2 linked regions of the Methylobacillus flagellatus KT genome follow. The protein of the gene in region 2 binds, or shares a complex with, the protein of the main gene of each other region. Links are inferred from orthologs where the notes say so. Each region holds a gene or a part of one and is shown on either strand. Other genes may lie near its edges.

The links. Proteins that work in one complex are often made in the same cells at the same time.
Region 1: the proteins of pabB (region 2) and MFLA_RS12595 are in contact, whole or in part, in a solved structure (PDB 8RP0), measured with the Escherichia coli proteins. The link is inferred for Methylobacillus flagellatus KT from one-to-one orthologs.

The regions. Positions count from the first base shown.
Region 1 is NC_007947.1:2,643,929-2,649,329, forward strand. Bases 1,685-4,638 are described here. They hold MFLA_RS12595 (aminodeoxychorismate/anthranilate synthase component II), read right to left. Parts: upstream 3,468-4,638; coding sequence 2,901-3,467; downstream 1,685-2,900. Other genes in these bases: MFLA_RS12585 (DUF3465 domain-containing protein), read right to left, coding at 1,685-1,739; trpD (anthranilate phosphoribosyltransferase), read right to left, coding at 1,876-2,901; MFLA_RS12600 (putative bifunctional diguanylate cyclase/phosphodiesterase), read right to left, coding at 3,522-4,638. Also shown: hemB (porphobilinogen synthase), read right to left, coding at 1-444; indole-3-glycerol phosphate synthase TrpC, read right to left, coding at 454-1,242; more of MFLA_RS12585, read right to left, coding at 1,284-1,684; more of MFLA_RS12600, read right to left, coding at 4,639-5,401. UniProt on the Escherichia coli protein: Part of a heterodimeric complex that catalyzes the two-step biosynthesis of 4-amino-4-deoxychorismate (ADC), a precursor of p-aminobenzoate (PABA) and tetrahydrofolate.
Region 2 is NC_007947.1:1,760,491-1,765,936, forward strand. The notes cover bases 1,560-4,558. They hold pabB (aminodeoxychorismate synthase component I), read right to left. Parts: upstream 3,751-4,558; coding sequence 2,368-3,750; downstream 1,560-2,367. Other genes in these bases: MFLA_RS08435 (4a-hydroxytetrahydrobiopterin dehydratase), read right to left, coding at 1,560-1,740; MFLA_RS08440 (uridylate kinase), read right to left, coding at 1,752-2,381; MFLA_RS08450 (hydantoinase/oxoprolinase family protein), read right to left, coding at 3,744-4,558. Also shown: MFLA_RS08420 (TadE/TadG family type IV pilus assembly protein), read right to left, coding at 1-444; MFLA_RS08425 (A24 family peptidase), read right to left, coding at 432-917; MFLA_RS08430 (Flp family type IVb pilin), read right to left, coding at 930-1,133; more of MFLA_RS08435, read right to left, coding at 1,366-1,559; more of MFLA_RS08450, read right to left, coding at 4,559-4,823; MFLA_RS08455 (ATP-grasp domain-containing protein), read right to left, coding at 4,816-5,446. UniProt on the Escherichia coli protein: Part of a heterodimeric complex that catalyzes the two-step biosynthesis of 4-amino-4-deoxychorismate (ADC), a precursor of p-aminobenzoate (PABA) and tetrahydrofolate.

The DNA.
Region 1 (5,401 bases), 880 kb from region 2 along the record:
GTTGAGCACATAACCGGTATCGTCGATGACACCGTCCTGCCCATGCGTGGTGTAAGGGTCGAGCGCGACATCGGTGATGATGCCCAGTTGCGGATAGAGCGCCTTGAGCGCGCGCACGGTGCGCGGCACCAGCCCGTCGGGATTCCATGCTTCATCTGCGGTCAGACTCTTGTATTGCTGGTCGACGACAGGGAATAGCGCCAGTGCAGGTATGCCTAGCGCCACGCATTGCCCAGCGGTTTCCAGCAGGCGATCTATGCTCTGGCGTTGCACGCCAGGCATGGAGGCGACTTCCTCGACTCGGTGCTCCCCTTCCAACACGAATACAGGATAGATCAGGTCATCGACAGTGAGCACATGCTCGCGCATCAACCGACGCGAAAAATCGTCACGTCGCATGCGGCGTGGGCGGATGGCAAGAAACTGGCGTGCTGATGCAGTCATACAAATTCCTTATGCGAATACCTGGGCCAATGCCAAACCTGGATCAGGCTGGCGCATGAATGCCTCGCCAACGAGGAAGGTATGCACCGCATGGCGGCGCATCAAGGCAACGTCCTCGGCAGTGAAGATGCCCGACTCGGTGACGACGGTCTTGCCTGCAGGGATACGGGGCAGCAGTGACAATGTCGTTTCCAGCGTCACCTCGAAGGTGCGCAGGTTTCGATTGTTGATCCCCAGCAACGGCGTCTTCAGCTGCAAGGCCTGCTCCAGCTCCTCGCCGTTGTGCACCTCTACCAGCACGCTCATGGCGAGCCGGTGGGCGATGGTTTCCAACTCACGCATCTGGGACAGGTCAAGCGCTGCCGCGATCAGCAGGATGCAATCAGCCCCCATCGCGCGCGCCTCGAACACCTGGTAGGGGTCTATCATGAAGTCCTTGCGCAATACAGGAATATCACAGGCGGCGCGCGCCGCCTGGAGATATTCGGCACTGCCTTGGAAGAACTGCTCGTCGGTCAATACGGAAAGGCAGGCCGCGCCATGGCTGGCGTAACTGGCAGCAATCTCGGCAGGACGGAAATCCTCGCGAATCACGCCCTTGGAGGGACTGGCCTTCTTGATTTCCGCAATCACGGCCGCCTTGCCTGCCGCAATCTTCTCTTGAATTGCGCGGAGGAATGCACGTGGCGCGGCCTGGGCCAGCGCCTCCGCTTCGACTGCCGCCAATGGCCTACGCTGTCGCGCAGCATCGATTTCCGCCCGCTTCACTTCCAGAATTTTATTGAGTATGTCTGACATTGCCCTGCAATCGCTTTCGTTAATCATGACTATATTTCTGATTATTGATACAACCTGCCTTGATAGCGCAGCCATCCGCCCGCATGCTGGCCGCGAGGGTCATGATGGGTCCAGTGTATGACGCCCCCCTTGGCGTTCCATTCATAGACACCATTGAACTCCACGACATCGCCGACCTCCAGGCCATCCAGCCTGGGCGCCAGATCGATATTATGCGCCACCAGCACTGTCATACCGTTATCCAGCTCAAGAATGAAGCGCTGGTGGCGCGACCCATCATTGTCGTCCGGCAGCACTTTACTCACCACGCCGGCAGATTGTACCGCCACGCCATGCTCCCGCTGGCTGAATGCCTGTGCTATCCGCTGGTTCGCCGCAGCATGGGAAGAGACCGATACTGCCTGAACCCCGGCAGCATCATGCTGCCCTGGCTGCGTGAAATGGAAAAAGGTATAGGCAGCTGCAATGGCAACCACCAACCATAAGAACCTGTTCACGATATTTTCATGGGGCGCGCTGTCCCGGCGGTGTAAACGATGCAAGGCACGAACCGAAGCCATCTTGATTGTCCGGCGAGGATTTGCAGCGCGGCTGCGCTGCCGGGGCAACCCGAAGGGCATGGCTCTAGGCGCATCATGCCGCCTGGCTCAGCGCCTTGAGCTGCTGCAGCTTGTGCAATGCCGCGCCGGAGTCCAGCGAATGGGCAGCCTGCGCTATGCCGTCCTGCAAATCGCCCGCGATCCCGGACACGTAAATCGCCGCCCCCGCGTTCAGCAGGACGATGTCGCGCGCCGGGCCACGCGCGCCAGACAACACCCCGAGGATAATCTCGCTGGATTGCTGGGCGTTTTCCACATGGATGCTGTCGATCTCATGCAAAGGCATGTCGAACTGGGCAGGATTGAGGGTATATTCGTTTACCTCGCCATGCTTGAGCTCGGCAACATAGGTATCCGCGGAGAAGGAAATTTCATCCATCCCGTCCGCGCTGTGCACCACCATCACATGCTCGCTACCGAGCTTTTTCAACGTATGTGCCAACAGGCTGACCAGGTCGCGATCGAACACGCCCATCACCTGACGCTTGGCCCCTGCCGGATTGGTCATCGGCCCCAACAGATTGAACATGGTGCGCACGCCTAGCTCGCGCCGCACCGGCGCTGCGTATTTCATCGCCGCATGGTGGTTAGGGGCGAACATGAAGCCGATACCCGCCTCATTCACGCATCGGGCCACTTGCTCGGGTGTGAGGCCGATATTGACGCCCAGCGCCTCCAGTACATCGGCGGAGCCGCTCTTGGACGAGGCTGCGCGCCCGCCGTGCTTGGCGATACGCGCACCGGCTCCGGCAGCCACGAAGGCCGACGCCGTGGACACGTTAAAAGCCTTGGTGGGAGCACCGCCGGTACCGCAGGTATCGACCAGGTAGCTGCTGTCTTCCACTTCCACCTTGCTGGAAAGTGCACGCATCACCTGCGCTGCTGCAGCAATCTCCGTGACGGTCTCGCCCTTGACGCGCAAGCCGGCAAGAAAGCCGGCGATCTGGACCGTGGTGAAGGCGCCGCCCATGATCTGCTGCATCACGTCCAGCATTTCTTCGTGTGTGAAATCGGTATGGTCGATCAGCCTCTGCAGGGCAAGCTTGGGGGTCATGCTCATCAATACGCTTTCAGGAAATTGTTCAGCAGCTCGTGGCCGTACTGGGTGAGAATGGACTCGGGGTGGAATTGCACGCCCTCGATCGGCAATGTCTTGTGGCGCACACCCATGATCTCGCCGTCTTCTGTCCAGGCAGTAATTTCCAGACAATCCGGAATCGACTCGCGCTCAATCACCAGCGAGTGATAGCGCGTTGCCGTGTAGGGATTGGGCAAGCCTTTGAACACGCCAAGGTCGGCATGGTGGATTTCGGAGGTCTTGCCGTGCATGAGCTGCTTGGCATGGACGATCTTGCCGCCAAAGGCCTGGCCTATGCTCTGGTGGCCGAGACATACCCCGAGGATGGGGATCTTGCCCGCGAATTCGTGGATCAGCGGCACGGAAATGCCGGCCTCATTGGGCGTACAGGGGCCGGGCGAAATCACGATATGGCGAGGGTTGAGGGCAGCTACGCCTGCCAGGTCGATCTCATCGTTGCGGTAGACCTGGACGTTCTGCCCCAACTCGCCCAGATATTGCACGAGATTGTAGGTAAACGAGTCATAGTTATCGAGCATCAACAGCATAATGTGCATCCTTCATCTTGCACCGGGCGAATCTGTTATTCTGGGCGCAATTGATCATAAAAAAAAGTCCTTGTCCTGCACCATCTGCTCAAAATCCTGGATCAACATGGGCTTGGCAAACAGATACCCCTGGAAAAACCGGCAACCATAGCTTTGCAGCAATTCAAACTGCACTTCGGTCTCCACACCTTCGGCAATCACCTTCAGTCCCAGTGTGTTGCTCATCGCCAGAATGGCCTGCACCATAGCCGCATCGCTAGCATCCTCGGCGATCTCGCGCACGAACGACCGATCAATCTTGACCTGGCTGAGCGGCAAGCGCTTGAGATAGGCCAGGGAAGAATACCCGGTGCCGAAGTCATCCATGGAGAAACGCACCCCGAGCTCACGCAAGGCGTTCATCTTGGCAACCGCATCCGCAATATTGTCCAGCACCACACTTTCAGTCAGCTCGAGCTTGAGCAGGCTGGGATCCGCGCCTGTGCTCTGCAGGATCTTCCTGACTTCGTCGACAAAATCAGCATGGCGGAACTGGCGGGCGCTGACATTCACGGCCAGCTGCAAGCTGTCGAAGCCCGGGCGAGCTTCCCAGTCCTTGAGCTGCAGACAGGCGTTATACAACACCCAATGGCCTATCGACACGATCAACCCGCTGTCCTCGGCAATACCGACAAACTCCTTGGGAGCCAGCAGTCCATGGTCCGGATGTTGCCACCGCAACAGGATTTCCGCCCCAAAGACCTTGCGCTCGGCATCCACCTGTACCTGGCAGAATAGCCTGAGTTGCTTCTGTACGATCGCCAGGCGCAGCTGCAATTCCATATCGACCCGTCTTTCCAGGGCCGCCTGCATGGCAGGATCAAAAAAGCGCAAGGTATTGCGCCCGGCCGCCTTTGCCTCGTACATGGCAGTATCGGAACGCTTGAGCAGCTCTTCCATGCTGACGAAATTGCCATTAAACAGGACAATGCCGATACTGGATGAATTATGATGCTCAATTTCGCCCAGCTGGTACGGATGGTTGATGATCTCCAAGACCTTCTGGGCAACCTGCCGGGTTTGCGCAATGGCCTGCTCCAGATTGAGGCTGAGATCCTCCAGCACAATCACGAACTCATCGCCCCCGAGCCGGGCTACCGTATCTTCATTGCGCACGCACTGACGCAGACGGCGCGCCACTTCCACCAGCAGCAAGTCACCGATATCATGCCCGCGTGAATCATTCAGTGCCTTGAAGTTATCCAAGTCAATGAACAATACGGCACCATGCCTGCCATGCCTGACACTTGCCGCAATCGCCTGCTGCAGCCTGTCCAGCAGCAGGCGGCGGTTCGGCAAGGTAGTCAACGCATCATAGAAAGCCAGGTTACGGATTTCAGACTCGACCTTGCGGCGCTCTGTCAGGTCGCGGAAAAAGCCCGTCAACAGCGGCAGGCCCTGCTCCTTGAGCGAGGTGATGGTCACTTCGACCGGGAACTCGGTACCGTCGGCGCGCAAAGCGCTCAGCTCCAGCCTGCGGTCGAGCATCTTACTGACCCCTGAAGCCAGATATCGCTCGTGCCCCCGCCTGTGGGCATCACGTAGCGAGAGTGGAATCAGGATATCCACCAGCATCTTTCCCAGCACATCCTCGCGGCGATAGCCAAACATGACCTCCGCTGCATGATTGAATTCCACCAGCCTGCCGTCCTCATCTATGCTGACGATACCGTCCTGGGCATTTTCGATCACCGCCCTGAACTTGGTTTCGCTGTGGCGCAATGCCCTTTCCGTCACCTCGCGCGAGGACTGCAGGGCAGCAATCAGCATACCGACAATCGAGAGTGTCGCCATCAGCACCCATAACGCCCATACCGGCTGATACCCCGCGTGATCCAGGCCGGCTTGGTAATCGACCTGGGCCGACATGAGCGCCACAATGGACAAGGCAAGCA
Region 2 (5,446 bases):
TGGCATGGGCAGCATCGGCCCATAGCCAGGAATATTCAGGATGGGGATGACCGGATTGGTGATGTAATTGGGGTATACCACCCGCACCGTCACGCTATTGCCCGCCATATCCACCATGACATTGCTGTTACCATCGCCCAACACACGTTCCCGGATGTTGTCCGGCAACCATGCCAATGTATTGCCTACCGTGCCCCTCACCCTTGCCGTGATGGCAGTGCCCACATTACTCGATGTCATTGGATCCACGGCAATAGCAGAACGTGCGCCTTCAGAGGCTGCATAGATGAAAGAGGATTGCAGGAGAAACACGATGGCATAAGTCACCAAGGCGTAAAACAAGGTGAAGAACAACATAAATAACATGGCAAACTCGATCGCCGCTGCGCCAGATTGCCTACGCTTTGGTACATGTCTGTTCAGTATGTCTGTTATAGATGCCATGAATCCATCCTCCACATGTCCGGAAACAGGACGACAATACCCATCGCCAACGCCAGCGCCGCCCCGAACGGGATATAGCGCCGGTTGTTGCTTTCCCTGCTGACCGCTGCCCAGCCTGAAGTACTCAATTGCGGGCTCAACTGCCACCAGACCAACAATGCCGCCAATACACCCAGCGATGCCAGCACAAAGGTCGCCACTACCACTTTCACTCCGCACAGCACAGCAATCGCCGCCAGCAATTTCACGTCCCCACCACCCAATGTTCTGGTGGCATAGCCGGGAATCGTTAGAAGAAAAGATACGGCCAAACCCCAAAAGGCAGAAGATATGGGTTGACCGTAGTAAAAGACTTGCCCGGCTACCGACATATAGCCGAGGCCAAAGATCAATGCTCCCAAACTGAGCAGATTGGGAATGCGTCGCTGGGAGAAATCATAATAAGCCAGCGATCCCGCCCAGATACAGAGCATGATTAGCATTTGTTAGCCCCCGGAAGATGGACCAGCAGCTGTAGTAAGAGCATTACTAATGTTAGTAAAAATTGTGGTCACTGCTTGACGCACATTTCCAGACAATCCTGCGATTACGACAGCCACCATGGCCGCAATCAAGGCATATTCAATGCCGCTCGCACCCTCTTCGTCCAAGTAAAGATTCACAAGCCACTGTTTCATCGTTGCAAACATGTCCATCTCTCCTTTTAACTACTCACTCAACTTATGCCGGGCAATTTTTCATTGCCACTGAAGCACAGTATACACATTTTGATAAATACAGTAAATATGAAAAATATGAAAATCTTACTTTGTCTATCGGCGGTCTCTGATTTTTCTTTAGGGCAAAATAAAAAAAACGGCCAGGACAAATCTCCTGGCCGTTCATGTGAGTTGAAGAAAAACTTAAGATCGAATCTACAAATCAGTCGTACTTGATATATTTGAAGCGGGCGTCGTCGTTGGGCGTGCCCTCCAGCGCACCCTGCTCTTTGGCAGGTTGCCACTGGATCACGGATTCTATCTTGCGAGCGAGCTCCCAATCCTTGTCGGTAATGCCTTTGGCACTATGGGTGCACAGCTTGACGATGACGAACGCGTATGACACAGTCAGGTCGGGATGGTGCCAGGCAGCCTCGGCGAGGTGCCCGACGGTATTGACCACCATTAGGGTAGCCTTCCAGCCGCTGGTCCTGTATTTGCGGCGTATCCAGCCATCTTCGTAATACCAGTGTGGCAACTCGGCCTCTATCCTGGCTTGGATTTCTGTTTCACTATAAGTACGCTCCGCATCGCTCATGCTGGCCTCCTTTAATTCCACGAACAACGCACCGGCAAACCTACACGCATCAGTTCTTCTTCCCTGAAGCCCTCGTTGAATGCTACACAGTCCTGACGGCCAACCACCCAGGTGTTGAACGACTGCCCGGCAATGTGATCCCCGAAAGCCTCATCGACAAACCCTTCCTTGGTCAGCTTTTCCAACGACACTTGCTGATCCGCATCGGGGCGCGAGGATTTCACAAGAATCAGGTGTTCGGCATTGAGCTTGGCGGCGAGATAAGCCGCCAAGCTGTCCGACGTGATCCCCCAATTCATGGGAATGGACTCGTCGGCGCAAATCATTTCGCTGGGCAGCCAGACGATGCCGCGATGTTGCCAGCCACGCTCGGCAATTTCCAGTTCGCTCCTGGCGGTAACCAGGCGCGGACTCAAGCCGGTCATCAGGACGCCGTACTGGTCCATGGCCATGACCGCCATGCGATGAGCGGTCGCATCATCGACGCCGCTGCTGAGCTGGGCATCGCGTACCGCATCGGCAAAAATGCCACCGCCTGGCACAATCAGCACCTTACCATCTCCGTGGCGAGCCACGACGTCAAGCCAAAGATTGAGCTCGGACGAACCCAGCAGACTGCCTCCCAGTTTAATTACCCACATCTTGGTCACCCCGAAAATGTTCAACGAGTTTCAGCATGGTTGATGCCTTGTCCCAGGTTTCGCGATATTCTTTATCCGCTTCCGAATCCGCTACGATACCACCTCCAGCCCAGAAACGGATTTCCCTGTGAGAATAAACTGCCGTACGAATGGCAATATTGGTATCCATATTGCCGTCAAACCCGATATATCCAATGGCGCCGCAGTAGATACCGCGCCGGTGCGGCTCGAGCTCTTCGATGATTTCCATGGCTCTGAGCTTGGGTGCCCCTGTGATGGAACCACCGGGAAATGCGCCGCGCAATAGATCAACAGCCTCAAATTGATCGGCCAGCTTCCCGGTCACGGCGCTGACCAGATGGTGCACATTGGCATAGCTTTCCAGCACGAACAGGCGGTCGGCTCTGACGGAACCGATCGCGCAACTCTTGCCGATATCGTTGCGCAGCAAGTCCACGATCATGAGATTCTCAGCCCTGTCTTTAAGGCTGCTTTTCAGGTCGGCTGCCTGGCGCTCATCTTCATCGGCATCAGATGAGCGAGGCCGGGTGCCTTTGATCGGACGGGTTTCCACATGACGGCCGGTGACCTGAAGAAAGCGCTCCGGCGAATCTGAGAGCACCTGCAAGCCGGGCAGGTTCATGAATGCCATGAATGGCGCCGGTCCGATGCTGCGCAAGTATTGATAGGCCTGCCAGGCGTCACCACTGGCCGCTGCGCTAAACCGTTGCGCCAGGTTCACCTGGTAGCAATCACCTTCGTGGATATAACGCTGGATGCGTTCAAACGCATGTTGATAGCTTGCAGCATCAAAATTCGAGCGCACTGGTGTTTCAATAGCAAAGCTACTGGCCTGCTGCGTGAAATGTCCGTCAAACAATGCGCATAGCGACTTCCAGCCAGCTTTGCGCTCTTCGGCAATGGCACAGCATACCAGCCAGGCTTGCTGTTTCTCGTGATCGACAATGACAGCCCAGTCATAGATGCCGACCATCATCTCCGGAATGTGTTCGCCATCCTGCGCCAGATTGGGCAGGGATTCGATATGCCGTGCCAGGTCATAGCCAAAATATCCGACTGCCCCGCCAGTAAAAGGTAGATCCGACTGCAGTCGCGGATATTGCTGCAACGCCTGCTTCAACAGAAAAAACGGATCTTCACGTGACGCTTGCACCCCTTCTTGGCCACGCACCTCTGTCACGCCCGCATGGGTGGTGAATGTCATCACAGGATCGGCGACCATGATATCGTAACGCCCGTATTCGTTGCCGGGGCGACCGCTATCAAGGTATATGGCCCAGGGGCGTTGCGCTATTTTCGCAAACAGGGGAGCACTATCAACCTGGTAGGGAAGCTCGTGCCTCAGCATGCGCGCTCCTGACTGTTGGCAGTAATGCCAAGGTTGGCAACAGCATAAGCAGGCAAACATACACCCGCCCAATTCCTGGCCTGATCCGATTCCGCCTTCAGCAAGGAGCTGGCTGCCAGGAACTCGTGGCCTAGCTGCTGTGCCAGCTCTCGCACCAAGAACACACCTGCCCCGGCGCCAATGAATGGTGCCCCGGGCCGGACCACATTGCGCGAAAGGTTACATAGGACAGCATCCCGCAATATAGCGAGCTGCTGCTGCCTGAACGCCTGCGCCAAGTGCACCCAAGCTGTCTTGTCCGCATCGTCTGCATCTCGCCCCACCATTCTTGCCAAACGTCTGCAAGTCTCGTCCATGCTCTTGCCTGCACCGTCTGCAGTCGCTGCCATATCTTCAGCTGGGTCCAATTCACCGGTCAGTCGGTAGACATCGGCCGTGGTGGCAAAATGTTCAGCCGCCACGTTTTGCCATTGTCCGGCAAAAGGGATGCGCGAAGCCAATGCCATGAGGGAAGTACGCGCTACGCCGGTATACACCAACTCTTCATGCTGCATGCGCTCCGCATCGGTCTGCCCGCGATTGACAGGGCGACCATCATGCAGCAGGACAAAATCTGCAGTGGTACTACCAATATCGATGAACAGGCCCTGCTGCAGCTTAGTGGCAACAAAGGCAGCACTTGCCAGCCAATTGGCCGACGCAATCGCATTGGCATGCTGCTGCACCTGGGCCAGTGGCACAAACCCGCTCGCACCTGCAAAGAAACATAGTTCCGATCCCAACATGGCATGTGTTCGCAAGGCAATTTCCCAGACACCGCTTGCCCGGTCTGGGAAAATATCCGCGAGCTCACCCGTCATGGTCACGCTGTGCTTGGCACCACCAGGCCCACCGAGCTCAGCAAGTGCCAGATCGATTGCGGCATCCAGTCTATCCATGCCTTGCCACAAAGGACATGGAACCTGGATGACCTTGACAGCAATGCCATCCGGACGCACGAGGGCTACTTTCAGGTTGGCGCCACCAATATCCCAACCGAGATAATGTTGGGGGGAAGAGGTTGTTTCAGTCATTCAGCTTGATTTCAATTCGGTTGCGCTGCAAACCAGACGGCAGCTTGAAGTCCTCATTATAAAACAAGTCCAGCAGCAACCGCGCCGGGTTATAGTGAATGGCAGCCTGGAGCCCGGCAAAAGAAGTCGTCAATCTAGGATTTACTTCCAGGACATGCAAACAGCCATCATTGCCGATGATCAAATCCACGCCCACATAACCAAAGAGCCCTGGTATGGCAGCGGCAACCTGGCGAGCAAGTTCGTCAAAATCCGTCCATCGTTCGGCAGTACCATTCACGATCCCACCGCAATAGCGTATCCTGCCCTGCTCAACCTCAACCAGTTGCTGGTTACACGCCAATAGCCACGCCTCGCCGCCCCGGCAAAGCATGGTCAGACTTGCCGGCAATCCTTGCACATAAGGCTGGACAATATGACCTGCCGGGATATTCTGCAGCCAGCTTTCCAGCGCATCAGCATCATGGAAATACCTTGCGTTGTCGCAGCTCACACCATCATCGGGTTTAACCACCCAGGCACTTCCTGAATCAGGGCGATGGGGGGCCTGCATCGTTTCCACAACCGGCACGCCCGCGCCATGCAGCTGCCTATACGTTTGCCACTTGCTTCCAGCCATGCGT